One region of the Kocuria sp. CPCC 205260 genome, then DNA from elsewhere that is predicted to be linked to it. Evidence: riboswitches for the same ligand, from Rfam matches in the RefSeq annotation. Region 1 holds a riboswitch; each other region holds the start of a gene.
What was found. Region 1 has a riboswitch for thiamine pyrophosphate ahead of RF645_RS06045 (hypothetical protein). Riboswitches for the same ligand answer to the same signal wherever they lie in the genome.
Positions count from the first base shown of each region.

Region 2: it holds a riboswitch for thiamine pyrophosphate, as region 1 does, so the genes downstream of both, RF645_RS11560 (ECF transporter S component) here and RF645_RS06045 (hypothetical protein) in region 1, are expected to answer to the same signal.
Region 3: it holds a riboswitch for thiamine pyrophosphate, as region 1 does, so the genes downstream of both, thiM (hydroxyethylthiazole kinase) here and RF645_RS06045 (hypothetical protein) in region 1, are expected to answer to the same signal.

Region 1 covers NZ_JAVKPT010000002.1:290,014-294,075, reverse strand. Annotated here, with positions in the region: partial or broken gene RF645_RS06050 (MMPL family transporter) at 1-801, shown strand, start outside; gene RF645_RS06045 (hypothetical protein) at 827-1,531, opposite strand; TPP riboswitch at 1,523-1,615, opposite strand; gene RF645_RS06040 (FMN reductase) at 1,754-2,416, opposite strand; gene RF645_RS06035 (LLM class flavin-dependent oxidoreductase) at 2,413-3,555, opposite strand; gene RF645_RS06030 (MarR family winged helix-turn-helix transcriptional regulator) at 3,759-4,062, opposite strand, start outside.
Region 2 covers NZ_JAVKPT010000008.1:75,609-79,670, forward strand. Annotated here, with positions in the region: gene RF645_RS11545 (monovalent cation/H+ antiporter complex subunit F) at 1-299, shown strand, start outside; gene mnhG (monovalent cation/H(+) antiporter subunit G) at 299-688, shown strand; gene RF645_RS11555 (DUF4235 domain-containing protein) at 796-1,077, shown strand; TPP riboswitch at 1,223-1,327, shown strand; gene RF645_RS11560 (ECF transporter S component) at 1,441-2,109, shown strand; gene RF645_RS11565 (ATP-binding cassette domain-containing protein) at 2,106-4,062, shown strand, end outside.
Region 3 covers NZ_JAVKPT010000001.1:247,119-251,180, forward strand. Annotated here, with positions in the region: gene thiD (bifunctional hydroxymethylpyrimidine kinase/phosphomethylpyrimidine kinase) at 1-747, opposite strand, end outside; gene thiE (thiamine phosphate synthase) at 744-1,403, opposite strand; gene thiM (hydroxyethylthiazole kinase) at 1,400-2,302, opposite strand; TPP riboswitch at 2,296-2,394, opposite strand; gene RF645_RS01060 (Rne/Rng family ribonuclease) at 2,519-4,062, opposite strand, start outside.

The DNA.
Region 1 (4,062 bases):
GCGCACATCGAGGGCACCTTGGCCGAGCAGACTGAGATCTCCACGGAGCTCGTGGACCAGCTGAGCCAGGAGCGCGGCGACGGCACCGAGGTGCTGGTGGGCGGCTCCGCGCCCATGATCGCCTCGAACAGCCAGCAGGTGATCAAGGACCTGGGGCTGGCCGAGCACATCGCCGTGCCCATCACGCTGGTGCTCCTGCCGGCGGTGCTGGGCGTGGTGACGCTCGTGTTCCAGCACGGCTGGCTCTCCGGGTTCCTGGGCTTCACGCGGGGCCCGCTGGACATGTCCATGCCCGTGCTGCTGTTCTGCATCGCCTTCGGGCTGTCGGTGGGCTTCGAGCTGTTCCTGATCGGGCGCATGAAGGAGTTGTGGGAGCAGACGGGCAGCAACCGCATGGCGGTCGTGGAGGGGCTCGCGCACACCGGGCGCATCAACACACTCGCGGCGCTGGTGCTCTCGGTGTCGTTCGCGGCCTTCGGGACGAGCCAGGTGAGCTTCATGCAGCTGTTCGGCCTGGGTACGGCGTTCGCGATCCTGCTCGATGCGACCCTGGTGCGCGGCGTCCTGGTGCCCGCGTTCATGCGGATCGCCGGGCGGGCCAACTGGTGGGCACCGGCCCCGCTGCGGTGGTTGCACGATCGGATCGGGCTGGCGGAGGCCCCCGAGGATCCGCATACGGGCCCCTTGGCGCAGCGCGAGCCGGAGGAGTTCGGGGATCACATCACGTCGCCGTCGGCCCGACGACGCCGCGGCCGCCATGTGGCCGACACGGCGCCGCGGCACCGGAAGGGACCGTGGTGAGGGTCCCGTCAGTCGGTCCGCGCTCTCAGCGCGGGATGATCTCCGACTGATCCTGAGTCAGGGCCTGATCGAAGAACGCCAGCTCGTGGCGGCAGCCTGCCAGATAGGCCCGCTGTGCTGCCGCACGGCCTGATTCCGAGCTCTGTGCGAGCTCCCGCTCGACGCGCTCCAGGGCTGCAGCGGTTGCAGCCACGAACTCGGGATCGCGGTAGGTCTCCAGCCATGCGGCATACGGGTGATCCGGCTCCACGGTCGGCAGACAGGCTCCGACCTGGGCGTAGAGCCAGAAGCAGGGGAGCACTGCAGCAGCGCCGACAGCTCGGTCCTGTCCCAGGGCGGCGGCCAGCAGGAAGTCCGTGTAGGCCGCGGTGACGGTGCTGGCGGGCTCGTCGGCGGCCTCCGGACGGGCGGCCATCCAGGTGCGGTGCAGCTGGGCCTCCTCCGTGAGGCAGCCGACCGAGGCCTGTGCCCACGCGAGCTGGTCCGGGGCGTGATCGCAGCGTGCGGACAGAGCCGCCAGGGCCCGGGCGTAGCCGGCCAGATACAGGGCGTCCTGGGCGAGGTAGAACGTGAACCGCGCGTCGTCAAGGGTTCCGTCCAGCAGGGCGCGCACGAATCTCGAGTCCTGGATCTCGGCTGCCGTCTGCGCGCCGGCGTCCCACAGCGACTGCGTCCATGGACCGGCCGCTTCGACGGCGGGCTGGGGGGCGATGTTCGAGGTGGAGCTCATCAGGGACATCCCTTCGCCAGTGCGAGCTGGAGCAGGTTCCACGGGTCTGATCTCAGCGCCGGCGGCGCACCCCGTGTCCGCAGCCCAGTGTAGGCGGCAGGATCGGATGCCGACAGGGCGGCAGCCGGTTCCGCTGTGAGAGACGAGACCTGCTCATATGGCACATTCGACATATGAGCAGGTCAGGCGGCCTATGGGTCCTCCGAGAGCTCGGCCAGCCCGTCAGGAGCCGTCGTGGCCCTTGAGAAGGCTCGCGAAGTTCGTGACCGGACCCAGGTCCACGCCGCTGCGACGTGGCGCCCGCGCGGGCTCGGTGGGCAGGAAGCCCTCCACCCCGGCGGACTCGGCCACCAGTGCCGTCGCCATCTCGGAGGCGGCTCGAGCGATCCGCGACTCCAGGCCTCCGGTGTCCCCGGAGCCGAAGTCATCGGTCGCGGCGAACACGCCCGTGGGCAGCACGACCGCCCGCGAGTAGGAGAACAGCGGGCGCAGCGCGTGGTCCAGGACCAGGCTGTGGCGCGGGGTGCCGGCCGTCGCGGCGATGAGCACCGGGAGGTCGATCAGCGCTTCGTCGTCGAGGACGTCGAAGAACATCTTGAACAGCCCCGAGTAGGAGGCCCGGAAGATCGGCGTGACCGCCACCAGCCCATCGGCCTGGGCGACCAGGCGCTTGACCTCGTCGAGCTGCGGATCGGGCAGCCCGCCCGTGGTCATGGCCTGCGCCAGCGGCAGGGCCAGGTCCCGCAGCTCCACGTGGTGGACCTCCAGGGCCTCGCCCCGGGCGCCGACCCGGGACTCGACGGCCTGGGCGATCCGGTCCGCCAGCAGGCGGGTGGACGACGGCGAGGACAGCCCCGCCGAGACGACGACGAGCTGGCGGGTCATCGCTGCTCATCCTCCTTCTGCTCGTCCTGCGGCTGCGCGTTGATGACCTGGCGGTGCTTGGAGTCCGGGCCCTGGGCGCGCAGGGTCTCGTGGGTGGGCGGGTCTGAGGGCACGTGCGCCGGGCGACGTGCCTCGAAGCCCTCGCGCAGGCGCGGGGCGATCTCCCGGCCGAGGATCTCGATCTGCTCCAGGACCACCTCCTCGGGCAGGCCGGCGTGATCCAGCAGGAACATCTGGCGCTGGTAGTCGCCCACCTGATCCGCGTAGCCCAGGTAGTGCTCCACGATCTGATCCGGGGTGCCGACCGTCAGCGGGGTCATCCGCGAGAAGTCCTCGAGCGACGGGCCGTGGCCGTAGACCGGCGCGTTGTCGAAGTACGGGCGGAAGACCCGCTTGGCCTCGGCCTCTGTCTCAGCGGCGAAGATCTGGCCGCCCAGGCCCACGATCGCCTGGTCGGCGGCGCCGTGGCCGTAGTGCTCGAAGCGCTGGCGGTAGAGGTTCACCATCGAGGCGGTGTGCTCGATGTTCCAGAAGATGTGGTTGTGGAAGAAGCCGTCGCCGTAATAGGCGGCCTGCTCCGCGATCTCCGGGGAGCGGATCGAGCCGTGCCACACGAAGGGCGGGGTGTCATCCAGCGGCCACGGGGTGGAGGTGTAGCTGTTGAGCGGGGTGCGGAACTTGCCCTGCCAGTTCACGACCTCCTCGCGCCACAGCTTGCGCAGCAGGTGGTAGTTCTCGATGGCCAGCGGGATGCCCTGGCGGATGTCCTTGCCGAACCAGGGGTAGACCGGACCGGTGTTGCCACGGCCCATGGTGAGATCCACACGACCGCCGGAGAGGTGCTGGAGGAAGGCGTAGTCCTCAGCGATCTTCACGGGGTCGTTCGTGGTGATCAGCGTGGTGGCCGTGGAGAAGCGCAGCCGCTCGGTCTGGGCGGCGATGTAGGCCAGGTGCGTGGTGGGCGAGGACGGCACGAACGGCGGGTTGTGGTGCTCGCCGGTCGCGAAGACGTCCAGACCGACCTCCTCCGCCTTCAGGGCGTACTTGGTCATCGACTGGATGCGCTGAGCTTCGGACGGCGCCTTGCCGGTGGTGGGGTCCGGGGTGACGTCGCCGATGGTGAAGATGCCGAACTGCATGGTGCTCGCTCCTTGGGTGCGCATCGCGATGAGCCGGAGATGTCTGGTCATCGCGTGACGTTTCACGGAACAGTATGCGTCGATGTAGGTGACATGTCAACCATTAGGTCCGCCGTGCTCGAGGGACGGCGGGAACGACGAACGCGCTGTCGTCGTGATGCGCCAGGCCGTGTCCGCGCAGGGCGGCAGCCGGCCTGCGCGGGTCAGTCGATCGGTGCGCAGTCCGGGCGGCGGATGTCGAGCTTGCGGGCGATCCGGGAGGTGATGCGGTCCAGGTCCTCGATGTCCTGTGCATCGAGGGCGTCGAAGAACGACCTGCGCACGGCGCCCAGGTGGCCCGGGGCGGCTGCGGCCAGGGCCTGGCGACCGGCTTCGGTGAGCTGTGCGAGCTGCGCCCGACCGTCGTCCGGGGCGGCTGAGCGGGCGATCAGGCCGCGCTTCTCCATCCGGGTGAGGTGGTGGGACATGCGCGAGCGCTCCCAGTCCAGCAGCCCGGCGAGCTCGGTG
Region 2 (4,062 bases), on a different contig from region 1:
TGCTGGACCGCGTGCTCTCCAGCGACGTCCTGCTCTCCGTGGTGGTCGCCGCGATCGCCCTGGAGATGGTCTGGAGCGATCACTCCGACTACATGATGGTCATCGTGACCGTCTCGCTGCTGGGCTTCATCGGCTCGGTGTCTGTGGCGCGGTTCGTCCAGCCCACGCGGCCACGGAAGACGGGCCAGACCGATGAGGGCGCCACCAAGGAGCCGGTCGAGGGCGAGCGGGCCGAGCAGGATCACCGGCCCGCCCCGATGCAGAAGCCCGCCCCGTCCGAGAAGGAGGGACACCGCTGATGGATCCCATGGACCTCGTGCTCGACATCGTCGTGGGCGTGCTGCTGCTCGTGGGCTGCCTCATGTCCCTGACGGCCGGCCTCGGCCTGATCCGGCTGCCGGACGTCCTGTCGCGGATGCACGCGGCCACCAAGCCGCAGGTGCTCGGTCTGCTGTGCATGCTGCTGGCCGTGGTGATCCACTCCCGCGAGTGGACGCTGCTGCCGCTGGCCCTGCTGGGCTGGGCCCTGATGCTGCTCACGGCGCCGGTCTCGGCGCACATGGTGGGGCGCTCGAGCTATCGGACCAAGCACGTGCTCGATGAGACGCTGATCGCCGATGACCTGGCCGCAGCCCTGGACGAGGCCGACACCGCCGAGTCGCAGGGCGGCGCGGACCGCCCGTCGTGATCCGCAACGGCTCGCCGAGCGCGCTAGGGTGAGCACCGAACCTCCGGCGCCGGCTGAGGCGCCGGTTCCGCGATCTCCCGAGTGGCTCACTCGGGGTAGGAGATGACATGAACCCCAAGATCATGGGACTCATCGGCACCGGCGCGTCCGTGCTGGGCGTGCAGGCCGCCACAAAGGGCCTCGACGCCACGTGGAAGAAGGTCACCGGCCGCCAGGTCCCGTCCAAGGGCGACGACCCCCGTGAGGACCGCTGGCTCGACATCGTCCTGTTCGCCGTGGTCAGCGGTGTGCTGACCACGGTCGTGCGGACCCTGGTCAACCGCCAGGTCGCCGAGCAGCGCGAGAAGGCCGAGCTCAAGGCGCAGGAGAAGGCCAAGGGCCGCGGCTGATCTCGACCGGTCCGGGCTGGCCGCTGCGCGCGGCCTGCTGATCGATGGCGAAGGCGCCGGGAGCCGTGTGCTCCCGGCGCCTTCATCCGTTCCGGGTCCGGCTGAGGGTGACCTGCATGTGCTGCGCGTTTGGCGTAGGATCCCAGGCACACGACAGGGGAGCGCCCGAGGGCGCTGAGAGTGCGGTCCGCCGCAGACCCTCGAACCTGCTCCGGCTAGCACCGGCGAAGGAAGTCGAGCATCTCGGAGGTGCTTCTCGCGCGTTCCTGCGGGCGCCCGCCCACGCAGCATCGCGCGAGAAGCGCTTCTCCCCTCCTGATGACAGGGGCGCCGCGGCGTCCCCGGGCCCCCAGGAGGACCACCATGACGCAGCATCGCAGCACCAGTCAGATGAGCAGCGGATCCGGCCTCGATACGCGCTCGGACCGCGACCCCGGAACCTTCGGCTCCCCGCAGCGCAGCGCGCGCTCCCGCCTGAGGTGGCGCGTGCTCGACCTCGTGGTCCTCGCAGTGCTGGCCGCCGCCTGCGGCGTGATCTTCTGGGCCTGGTCCGCTCTGGTCTACCCCCTCTCCCAGGCCGTCACGGTCGGCTATCCCCCGGCGGGCGGCCTGCTGGTCGGCGGATGGCTGATGGCCGGACCGCTGGCCGCCCTCATCATCCGCCGCCCCGGCGCAGCACTGGCCTGCGAGCTGCTGGCGGCGTGCTTCGAGGGGCTGCTGGGCACCCACTTCGGCATGACGGTCGTGCTCTCCGGTCTCATCCAGGGCGCGGCGGCGGAGGCCGTCTTCCTGGCCGCCGGGTACCGCCGCTTCGGCCCGGTCGTGGCCGTGGCCTCGGGCGCTGCCGCCGGAGCGCTCGGGACACTGACCGAGTGCCTGATCTACTACTACGAGTGGCCGATGGCCCACCAGGCGGTCTACGTCGTGCTGGGCACGGTGTCCGGGGCGGTCATCGCCGGTCTTGCCATGTGGGCACTGACGCGCGCTCTGCGCTCCACAGGAGTGCTCTCGGGCCTGGCCTCCGGTCGATGACCGCTCGCACGCACGGAGCCGACAGGGCCGTGCGCGGCGGAGCCGCCGTGTTCGCGCGCGGCTTCGGCTGGCAGCCGGAGGGTCGGAAGACCCCAGCCATCGAGCAGGTGGACCTCGAGATCCCCGCGGGGCAGCGCGTGCTGCTGCTGGGCGCCAGCGGCTCGGGCAAGTCCACGCTGCTGCACGCCCTGGCGGGCGTGCTCCCGGACACCGAGGACGATGCCCCCGGGCCGGGGCCCGACGGCGGTCGCGCAGCGCCCTCCGGAGGCAGCGGCCCGCGCGGCGAACTGCTCGTGGACGGACAGCCCGCAGCCCAGCGCGGCGTCGTCACCGGCCTGCTCCAGCAGGATCCGGAGTCCTCGATCCTGCTGGCCAGGGCCGGCGACGACGTCGCGTTCGGCCCGGAGAACCTGGCCGTGCCCGCCGAGGAGATCTGGGACCAAGCCGATGCCGCCCTGCGGGCCGTGGGGCTGGAGATCTCCCGCAGCCGGGACACCTCGGCGCTGTCCGGCGGGCAGCAGCAGCGCCTCGGCCTGGCCGGCATCACCGCCATGCGCCCGCGCCTGCTGCTGCTCGACGAGCCCACGGCCAACCTGGATCCAGAGGGGGTGGTGACCGTCCGCAGGGCGGTCGAGTCGGTGGTCGAGGACACCGGGGCCACACTGATCGTGGTCGAGCACCGCACCGAGGTCTGGGCGGATCTGGTGGAGCGCGTCGTGGTCCTGGGGCCGCGGGGAGTGCTGGCCGACGGGAGCCCCGAGGACGTCCTCGGCGCCCGAGGGGCCCAGCGCGAGCAGCTGCGCCGCGCCGGCATCTGGCTGCCGGGCCAGCGCGCCGCCGCGGTCGCCCCGGCCCCCGCCCCCGGTGAGCTGCTCCTGCGCGCCGACGGGCTCGAGGTCTCACGCGAGCAGCCCTCGCAGCGCCTGCTCTCCCGCCGCCGTCGCCGCGTGCGCCGCGGTGACGCGGTGCCCGACGGGGCCTGGGCCGGCGCCCCGGCGGCGCAGCCGGTGGACCTGCGCCTGCGCGCCGGCAGCGCGTTCGCGCTGACCGGGCCGAACGGCGCCGGGAAGTCGACGCTGGCCCTGACGCTGGCCGGTCTGCTCGTGCCGAGCGCCGGTATGGTGCGCGCTGCCGGCAGCCTCGCCGGAGGGCTGCCGAACGATCCTTCGGTATGGTCCGGCCCGGAGCTTGTGGAGCGCATCGGCACGGTCTTCCAGGAGCCCGAGCATCAGTTCCTCACCGGCACGGTGCGCGAGGAGCTCGCCGTGGGCCCGCGCCGGGCCGGGGTCCCCGAGGACGAGATCGCCCGCCGCGTGGATGAGCTGCTCGAGCGGCTGCATCTTTCGGCCCACGCCGAGGCCAATCCCTTCACCCTCTCCGGGGGTCAGAAGCGCCGCCTCTCCGTGGGCACGGTGATGGCTGCAGCACCCCAGATCCTCATCCTGGACGAGCCCACCTTCGGGCAGGACGCAGTGACCTGGGCGGCCGTCGTCGAGTTGCTGGCCGAGCAGGTGCGGCAGGGCCGCTGCGTCGTGGTCGTGACCCATGACGATGACCTGGTCCGCGCCTTAGGAGCCGAGGAGATCGCGGTGCGACCCCGGACCCGGCCGACGGAGGAAGCGCGGCCCACGAGCGCGCCCGCTCGGCAGCGGGGCGCCCTGGCTCGCCGCGACGCCCTGGCCAAGCTCGGGGCCGTCGCGGTGCTGAGCCTGGCGCTGCTGCTCTCGGCGGATCCCGTGACCTCCGGACTGATCCTGGCCGTGGAGCTCGTGGGCCTGGCTGCGATCGGCCAGCGGCCCGGTGCTCTGCTGCTGCGGATCTGGCCCCTGCTGGTGGCCGCCCTGCTCTCGGGCTGGGGCACCGCGGTTCTCTCGGATGCCGGCGGGCACCTGTGGGTGAGTGCCGGGCCCCTGCAGCTGACCTCGGGCTCGATCGCCGCCGGGGCCGCGATCG
Region 3 (4,062 bases), on a different contig from region 1:
CGCCGCCTCCACGGACTCCGGGAGACGCCCCGAGCGCGCCGCCAGCACGGCGATCGCGCTCGAGAGGGAGCAGCCCGCGCCGTGGGTGCAGCTCGTGTCGATCCGCGCTGCGTCCCACTGCGCCACCGGCTCCTCCTGCCCTGGCGCGACCAGCGCATCAGGGGTGCGCTCCCCCGGCAGGTGCCCGCCCTTGACGAGCACGAGCACGCCCAGCCGATCGGCCAGCCGCCGTCCCTGCTCAAGGGCCTCGGACCACTCCTGCGCCGGCGCCCGGTCCAGCAGGGAGGCGAGCTCCGTGAGATTCGGCGTCACCAGGTCGGCGGAGCCCAGCAGCTCCAGGACGGCGCCGAGCGCCTCGGACTCCAGCAGCGTCCCACCGGCTGTGGCGACCATGACGGGATCGATGACGCACAGCGGCGGCTTCTGCTCCTGCAGCCACTGCCCCACGACCTCGACCGCACCGGCGCTGCCCAGCATGCCGATCTTCACGGCATCCACGACGACGTCGTCGGAGACGGCCAGCAGCTGATCCCTCAGCACCTCCGGCGGCGGCGTGTGGATCGAGCGCACACCGCAGGTGTTCTGCGCGATGACAGCGGTGACCGCACCCATGCCGTAGCCGCCCAGGACGCTGATGGTCTTCAGATCCGCATGCAGACCGGCGCCGCCGGTCGGATCGGTTCCGGCGATCGACAGGACGCGCGGGACGGCGCGCGTGCTGGTCGTGCTCCAGGTCGTCGAGTTCATCGCTGCATCTCCCGTCGGTAGGTCTGCGCCGCCAGGCGCGGATCGGCAGCCGAGCAGATCCCGGAGACCACGGCCACGCCGTCGGCACCTGCGGCCATCAGCCCCGCGACGTCCTCCGGCCGGATCCCGCCGATGGCCACGGCCGGGAGGGCACTCAGGGCTCGGGCCCGGGCGAAGCCGTCGATGCCCAGCGGCTGCGGGGCGTCGGGCTTGGTCTCCGTGGCCCGCACCGCCCCGATGCCCAGGTAGTCCACCGTGCCCGCGGGCAGTGCCGCGGCAGCTGCGATCTCGTCCTGCGAGGCCGCAGAGAGCCCGATGATCGCCTCCGGTCCGCACAGGCGCCGGGCGTCCTCCGGGGGCAGATCCGACTGGCCGATGTGGACGCCGTCGCATGCGATCCCCCGGGCGCGTGCGGCCAGGTGGCACTCCACGCGATCGTCGACGACCACCGGGGCCGCGCCGTCGACGGCCGACACGACGGCCTCGAGCAGCTCGAGCAGCTCGCGTCCGGAGGCGTCCTTGGCTCGGACCTGGATCATGCTCGCCCCGCCCTCGACAGCCAGCCGCGCGACCTCGGGGACGCTGCGAGTCCGGCTGAGCTGGGGGTCGGTGACGTGGTAGAGCGACAGTGCGGCGGGGTCGAATCGGGGGCTCATCGCCCGGCCTCCTCGGCCTGACCCGCCCCGGCGGCGGCACCGTCCGCGGCGTTCGAGGCATCGGCTGCCTCGACACGGCAGCGCTCGGCGACGTCCTCGGGGCGCAGCCCGTGCAGGGAGTCGAGCAGATGCACGGCGAAGGACCCCGGGCCCTGGCAGCGATCGGCGGCGTCCTCGGCCGCCAGCCCCCAGACCAGGCTCCCGGCCGCAGCGGCCTCGGCGGGGTCCTGCGCGACGGCGGCGAAGGCCGCGATCACGGAGCCCAGGGCGCATCCTCCGCCCACCACCTGGGTCAGCAGCTCGTGCCCGTGCGGCACGCTCAGCGTCGCCGAGAAGGAGACGATCAGATCGACGGGCCCGGAGATGGCCACGGCATCGGCGCTGCCGGTCGATACGAGCTGCCGGGCAGCCTGAACGGCGGCCTCCGGGGCATCGGTCGTGTCGACGCCGCGGCCCCCGGCCCCTCCGGTCAGAGCCAGGACCTCCGAGGGGTTGCCGCGGATCACCGCCGGACGGGACTCGAGCAGCTCGGCGGCAAGGGCAGTGCGGATCGGCAGCGAGCCGATCGCCACCGGGTCCAGCACCCAGGGGCGGCCTGAGGCCTGTCGCGCGGCAGCGGCCTCGCGCATGGCGCCGCGCTGCTCGGGATCCGGGGTGCCCAGGTTGATCAGCATGCCGTCGGCGACCTCGGCGAACGGCCCTGCCTCCCCCTGGATGTCCGTCATGGCCGGAGCAGCGCCGAGGGCCAGCAGGGCGTTGGCGGTGAAGTTGGAGACCACCGTGTTGGTCAGGCACTGCACCAGGGGGCGAGTGCTGCGCAGCTGCTCGAGCAGCCGGGCCATCCGCTCCGAGACGGGCTGGTGGGCGGACTGCGATGGACTCTGGGTGTGACTGTGCATCAAGGCGACAATCCCTCCGCTAGTGCGAACTAGTTCAGGTTCTACGGGTGTGCTCTCAGCCGCCTGCTCGGGCGGCACCCCGTGTCGTGCCTGCTCAGTCTACACGTGATCCGGCTGCTCTGTTGGGAGACGATGACGGCCGCCTCCCCGCTCGGGGAGGCGGCCGTCATGCACGCGGCTCAGCGGGGCCGGCTGCTCGCCGGTGCGGCCCTGCGCTCAGGTGCGCCCGTGACCGTCCTGCGGCGAGGACTGCTCCGCGCCCGTCTGAGGAGCGGCCTCGGGCGCGCTGGCGCGCCGCGAGCGGCGCGGGCGGCGACGCGGTCCGGCGGCACCGGGCTCGCGCTCGCCCATGGTGCTGGCCAGCGACTCGAGCTGCGAGCCGGTCGAGCCGCCGGCGCCCAGCGCCTCGGCGGCGCTGTGGCCCTGCGGCAGCTCGATGACCTCGCCGTTGATCGTCACCTGCGAGGCTCCGTCGGAGGTCGAGACCACCGAGGCGGTGCCTGCGGTCACGGTCGCCGCGGCGCCCGGAGCCGCGGGAGCCGACTGCGGGACCTCGGGCGTGCCCGCCGGGGCTGCGGCACGGCGCGAGCGACGGGCCCGCTGGCGCACCGGGGCGGCCTGCTCCGCGTCCGCATCGCGCACCGTCGCCGTGCCCTGAGCGGCCGGGGCCGTCGGTGCGGCCGGGGCCTGGACCGGCTCCGGCGCCGCCTGGGCAGCGGCCGCGGTGCGGCTGCGACGCTTCTGCTGAGCGGCAGCCGCCTGCTCGCCCTGGGAAGCACCCTGGGCCGCCTCCTGCGACTCGGCTCGCGCCGTGCGCGATCGCCGCTCACGTCGTCCCTGGGGGCCCTGAGCGGCGTCCCGGCGCTTCGGCTCCGATGCCTCTCGCGGCGTGGACTCGCCGTCGGCCTCCTTCTCCGGGGCCGACTGATCCGCCGCGTCCTCGCGCGGGGCGCTCGCCTCGGGAGCCTCGCCGGAGGCCGCACGGATGCGCGCCTCGATCAGGGAGCGGGTCTCGTCCTCGGAGCGGGCCCCGGACTGCGCCTCGGACCGGCCGCGGCCGCCACGGCCGGAGGATCGCTCACCGCGCTGCCGGCGCTGCCCGGAGCGGCCGTCCGACTCACCGCGGCCCCGCTCTGCCTGGGCGCCCGTGTCCTGGCCCTGCCCCGGATCGGCCTGCGGGGAGTCCTGCCGGTCGCTCTGGGCCTGGTCGCTGCGGTCCTGATCGTTCTGGTCCTGCGGGGCCTGGCCGTCCTGACCGCGGCCGCGCGAGCGCTTGCCGCGGCGCTTGCGACGACGCTTGCCGCTCTCGCGGGAGTCCTGGGACTCCTGCGTGCGCTGGCCCTGGGACTCCTGGTCCCCGGCGGACTCGCTCGCAGAGGCTGCCTCCGTCCGCTCTCCTGCCGAGGCGGAGGAGTCGGTGTCGTGGCCGCTGGCCGAGGCGATCGCGGCCAGGGCGCTTCGGGTGGCCTGTGCGCGCTTGGCCTGCTCCGGATCCTCGGCGCGCGGACGCTGCTCGTCCTGAGCGCCCGGGAGACGACGGCTGCGCTTGCGGTCGTTGCGACCCTGCCGGTTGTCCGAGGAGCCCGAGCTGCGGCCCTTGAGCGGGTGATCGTGGACGACCACGCCGCGGCCGTCGCAGGCCTCGCAGTCCTCCGAGAAGACCTCGAGCAGGCCGGTGCCCATGCGCTTGCGGGTCATCTGCACGAGCCCCAGCGAGGTGACCTCGGCGACCTGGTGCTTGGTGCGGTCGCGACCCAGGC